Hahella chejuensis KCTC 2396: one gene and its partner. The protein of the gene in region 2 binds, or shares a complex with, the protein of the main gene of each other region. Links are inferred from orthologs where the notes say so. Each region holds a gene or a part of one and is shown on either strand. Other genes may lie near its edges.

Evidence for each region. Proteins that work in one complex are often made in the same cells at the same time.
Region 1: the proteins of dinB (region 2) and dnaN are in contact, whole or in part, in a solved structure (PDB 1OK7), measured with the Escherichia coli proteins. The link is inferred for Hahella chejuensis KCTC 2396 from one-to-one orthologs.

What each region holds. Positions count from the first base shown.
Region 1 is NC_007645.1:1,118-3,935, reverse strand. It holds dnaN (DNA polymerase III subunit beta), read right to left. Parts: upstream 2,053-2,818; coding sequence 949-2,052; downstream 1-948. Other genes in the region: dnaA (chromosomal replication initiator protein DnaA), read right to left, coding at 2,155-2,818; HCH_RS00015 (ABC1 kinase family protein), read right to left, coding at 1-808. UniProt on the Escherichia coli protein: Confers DNA tethering and processivity to DNA polymerases and other proteins. Acts as a clamp, forming a ring around DNA (a reaction catalyzed by the clamp-loading complex) which diffuses in an ATP-independent manner freely and bidirectionally along dsDNA.
Region 2 is NC_007645.1:4,469,633-4,472,395, reverse strand. It holds dinB (DNA polymerase IV), read right to left. Parts: upstream 2,036-2,763; coding sequence 965-2,035; downstream 1-964. Other genes in the region: HCH_RS19300 (LysR substrate-binding domain-containing protein), read right to left, coding at 2,141-2,763; HCH_RS19310 (hypothetical protein), read left to right, coding at 420-959; HCH_RS19315 (hypothetical protein), read left to right, coding at 1-420. UniProt on the Escherichia coli protein: Poorly processive, error-prone DNA polymerase involved in translesion repair and untargeted mutagenesis. Copies undamaged DNA at stalled replication forks, which arise in vivo from mismatched or misaligned primer ends.

The DNA of each region.
Region 1 (2,818 bases), 4.5 Mb from region 2 along the record:
CATGAAAAAAGTCGCACTGGGTTAAACTGGCGAACCAGGTATTCATCGCTGTAATCAGCGTCTTTTCCGGATCAGAGCAGTATTTGCGAATAGTTTCCAGATCCGTTAGAGGCACGCCATAGAAGCGCTCCATGGTTAACACTCGCATGGTGCTGGCTTGCTCATATACGGTGGGCACGACCGCTTGATCGTTTCCGCTACTCACCAGAAACTCTCTAAACTCCTTGAGATTGGCCGCCTCCTGATAGAAATCGCATTCTTCCATCATGGTTCGCTGGATCTCTTCCACAATGCCCGATAGCGACGTCCAGGAAAGCTTTGGCGCCAAATATTCGACCACCCGCGCAGCAACGTACAAGAAGTTCAAATCCGTCAGCAGGACATTGCGAACACCCGGCTTTTGAACCTTAATGACCACATCCTCGCCTGTCACCAAACGAGCCGCGTGAACTTGCGCGATAGATGCGGATGCCAGCGGCTTGGTGTCGATATGCGAATATATCGACTGCAATGGCCGCTTGAATTCTTCCTTCAGAATTTTCTCGATTTGCGAATAGGGCAGTGGTTTGGTTTTATCCAAACACAGTTGAAACTCTTCAACATAATCGGCAGGGAAAAATGTTGGTGAACTAGCGATAAACTGCCCCAACTTAATGTATGTGGCCCCCAGTTCTTCAAAAGTCTGTCGCAGAAGCCTCGGCGCAGGCGCGCGATTTCCCTTCAACCAACCAAGGCCAACCTTGGATATGACCGCCGCCGTCTGTCCAATTCTGGCGGCTCCCTTTACTGCGTTAACAATCTTTCCCATAAGCTTTTCCACTCTTGCTGAGATTCAAACTCTGTCTGCATTCAGGGGCGATACATCCTTGCCGAGCGTCATACCCGAGCGGGCGACGCGCCGTGATCTTTCCAGTTCGAACAGATTCACGGCGCTTTCAGTTTAACTGACTATAGCCTCATCGGCATAACAACATAGACAGCATCTCTGGTATCGACGCCTTCCACCAAGGCGCTGCTATTCGCATTAGAAAGAGTCACTTTGACCTGCTCATCATCCAGTGCGTTAAGAACGTCAATCAGATAGCCCACGTTGAAGCCAATTTGCAAAGCTTCATGGGGGTATTCCACTTCCAGGCTATCCTCCGCCTCTTCCTGATCCGGGTTATTTGCAAATACTTTCAACAAACCCTCTTCAAACTGCAGACGAACGCCGCGAATACTTTCATGCGACAAAATACTCGCGCGCGACAGCACACCTTTCAAAAGGACTCTGTCTGCGAGCATCACTTTATCCCCGGACCTAGGGATAACCCTTTGATAATCAGGGAACTTTCCATCAATTAACTTAGAAGTAAAAGTAAAATGCCCTACACTGGCCCGCACGTGGTTATCGCCGAACACCAGAGTACAGGACTCATCTGTATCATTGAGAAGACGACCTAACTCCAAAATCCCCTTACGCGGCACAATAGGTTGGCGCTTTTCACTAACGCCTGTTTGCAGTGACACATTAGCGAGAGCCAGACGATGGCCGTCAGTTGCGACAGTGCGCAGGCCCTGCTCATCCAGCTCCATCAGCATGCCATTCAGATAATAACGAACATCCTGCTGGGCCATAGCGAAAGCTGTCGCATCGATCAGACGCTTGAGTTCTCTCTGCGGCAACGTGACTTTCACACTTTCAGGTTCTTCCTCTACATTAGGGAAGTGCTCCGCTGGCAATGTGGACAATATGAAATGGCTACTGCCATAACGAACATTCAAGCGTCCATCTTTCAGCTCAATACCAATAGCTGCGCCTTCGGGAAGGGCGCGGCAGATATCCGTGAACTTCTTGGCGGGAACGGTGATTCTTGATTCGTGCTCAATGTTTACATCGCTAATTTCTGCGACCAGCTCTACTTCCATATTAGTGCCGGTGATAACCAGCTTTCCGTCTCTGGCGTCAAGCAATACGTTGGCGAGCACTGGCATCGTCTGGCGTTTTTCAACCACTCCAGAAATCATTTGCAATGACGTGACAAGCGCCTCTCTGGTTATAGTGAGCTTCATGTAATATCCCGTTTCTATAAACTCTTAAATCACTGAAAATATTGCTATTTTAAACTAAATTCTTTGGTCGCTATCAAGCTAGCGGCGCACATGCACGCCTAACTAGCTGGTTAACATGCGCATAAAATTCTGATAATCGTCCCGCAGAGTGGGATCGCTTTGTTGAAGTTCTATCATTACCTTGCAGGCATGCAAAACAGTAGTGTGATCACGCCCCCCAAACGCCTCACCGATTTCCGGCAGGCTGTGATTGGTCAGCTCTTTAGCCAGCGCCATGGCCATCTGCCTTGGACGGGTAATTGAGCGGGTGCGACGCTTTGACAGAATATCCGCGATGCGGATTTTGTAATATTCCGCCACTGTTCTCTGGATATTATCGATACTCACCTGTTTCTCATGCAGCGCCAGCAGGTCCTTCAAGCATTCGCGAATAAACGCTGGCGTGATCTCCTGCCCAGTAAAATGAGCATTGGCGATCACCAGCTTCAATGCGCCTTCCAGCTCTCGAACGTTAGAGCGAATTTTCTGCGCAATGAAGAAAGCGGATTCACTGCTTAAGTGGACATTGGCCTGCTCCGCCTTTTTCATCAGAATCGCCACCCGGGTCTCTAATTCCGGCGGCTCGACCATCACCGTTAGCCCCCACCCGAAGCGAGACTTCAGGCGCTCTTCCATGTGATCGATTTCTTTTGGGTAGCGGTCACAGGTCAGAATCATCTGCTGACCACCCTCCAACAGGGCGTTAAAGGTATGGAAAAATTCTTCC
Region 2 (2,763 bases):
ACGGGGCATAGCTGGGGTGGTCAGGCTGTAATGAATATTGCCCAGAATTTGTTTGTCAAGGGGGTGCCTGTAAAAGAGCTAATTACTCTTGATCCTGTTTCAATGTTCCCATTAGCAAGGCCGCCAGCTGAGAAATGGGTTAATGTCTACATTCGTCAATCTATTTGGGATAATACTATAGGGAAGATTCCTTTGGTGAACCAAGTTGTCAGTAGTGTTGCTTCCCTTCCAACTTTGTTAACAACAAATGGGCGTTCAGGTGGCTACATAGCTAATATAGGTAGTCAGTTGGGCCATGAAAATGGCGCATATAACTATGAAATGGATGTCTCACATGCAAATGCAGGAGATATGTACAAAAAAGCGTTATCCTTGTTAGAAAATGCGCCAATGAACCCGAAAGCTATAGGGGTTCGATAGTGAAGCAAATAGTATTGCTTATTTTATGTTTTTCATTTTTTGGTTGTGCTGGTTCAGTCAATATTAGTCAGCAGGAAATCCGGCATGTAAATATTTCTACTAGTGACGGGATAGACCTTCCACACAGTTTGGTTGTCATTTTTGAATCTGACCAGAAAAAGATCCTTGAAAACGCCCCTGTTTTAAGGTCGGACTTCATCCTCTATAACGCTCAAAATGAAAAGATTCTCAGTGGTACGAGCTTGGTTAGCTATTATTTAGGAGACGTAAAGTCCATTGTAAACACCCAGCCGGGCAGTGAGTACAAGTATGCTACGGTTCTGGTAAAAAATTACATGGTGAGAGGGCGTTTGTCAGGTGGTCAGGAGGAACAGCCTGTGGATATTCGCGAACAGCCTTTTTCTTATATGACAATATCAATTTCCGCACCGAGTGTCGGTCTGCCTAAATCCTTGGTGTCTAACACAGTACGACTGTCAAAAGAGGATATTCTTGCTGCGCTTGAACGGCGTGGAGAGAAGCTTTCTTATACACCCTAGAGGCCTCAAAACAGCGATAGCTGTTCTCCAAGGTTATTGTTTTTGGGATCTCTCAGTCTGACTCCCATTCCCAGCAGACGTACTGGTTTTTTCTGGCGCGCCCAGGCGGCGCTCATGAGGCGCAAATAGTCGGGCAGGCTTCGCCACTGGCCGCTGTATCCTGGGAGGAGTTCTTCAAGGGTGGTCTGAGTGAAGTCGGCGAATTTGACTTTGACGAAACGCTTGCTGACCAGATAGGCGTCGCTGATGCGATTGAAACGCTCCAGCAGTTCTTCGAAAAGAGGTTCGCAGCTATCGAGAATGGCGTCGAGATTTTGCAGATCGTGGTCGTAGGTGTGTTCGACTGACAGGGATTTACGCACCCACTCTGTCTGTACGGGACGGTTGTCCACGCCGCGTGACAGGTTGTAGAGACGCTCGCCGTAACTGCCGAAATGGCGCTCCAGATCATCTTTGGACAGACGTTGCAAGTCGCCGCAGGTGGTGATGCCCAAAGCCTCCATTTTTGCTGCAGTCACTTTACCCACGCCGTTGATTTTGCGAACAGGAAGTTGGGGGATAAAGTCTTTTACGTCTTGCGGTCGAATGACGAAGATGCCGTCGGGCTTATTCCAGTCACTGGCTATTTTGGCCAGAAACTTGTTTGGTGCGACGCCCGCCGATACCGTCAACCGCAAGTCTTGTCTCACGCGGGCGCGAATTTCTTCCGCGATGAGCGTGGCGCTGCCTTTGCAGGCTTTGCATTCAGAGACGTCCAGATAGGCTTCATCCAGTGACAGCGGCTCAATGAGGTCGGTGTAGTCGCGAAAAATCGTGTGAATGTCCTTGGATACGCTGCGATAGACCTCGAAGCGGGGACGTACGAACACCAAATCCGGGCATAGCAGAACGGCTTTTGCTGAAGACATGGCCGAACGCACGCCAAAGGCGCGTGCGTTGTAATTGCAAGTGGCGATGACGCCGCGCTTGTCAGGGCTGCCGCCTACCGCCACTGGCAGGTGTCGCAGTGACGGATTATCCCGAATCTCTACGGAGGCGTAGAATGAGTCGGCGTCAATGTGGATGATTTTTCGCATAAAGCCTGTCTACAGGCGGCCTCAACAGCGATTAATATGGACCAAGGATAACGCCTCAGGGTTGAGCGAGCCAGCTCAGGCGCGCCATAAAACGGCGCCTTAAATCTACTTGCCCAGAGGCGTCAAGGAAGGTAGCAGCCTGATGGTTTCCAGCCGCTCCATATCTTCCTGCAGGCCCGCAATCAGCCAACGCTTGAAGGTAAGAATGCTGGGGTCAGAGGCGCGTAATTTCTGATGTACGAAATAATAGCCCCAGCCGCTGTCATGGCTATGATTGCGGGGCGTGGTCAGAATTCCGTTTTTCAGCTCGTCCATAATGAACAGCGGGTCCGCCAACGCGACGCCGTGTCCTTGCATGGCGACGGTCACCGGCATATCCAGGGTGTCGAATATCAGCCCCGAGGATGGATCTACGCCAGGTACGGGGTTTTTCGTCAACCAGTTGCGCCAATCTTCATGCGTGACGGATGGGTGCAGGAGCGGCAAATGGCGGATCAAGCGTCGCCAATCACCGCCATGCTGCTCCAGTAGCGATGGATGGCATACTGGCGCCAGCTGCTCCTCCCGCAACAAATTGGCGGAGCCGTTATCCCTGCGCCGACCGCAATGCAGCACGATATCGTAGTGATCCAGGTCCAGGTCCGCCTCTTTCTCCGCAGACAGCCACATGGTCGTGATTTTCAGCTGGACATCTTTGAGTTCTCGTTGCAACTGAGGCAGGCGAGGGA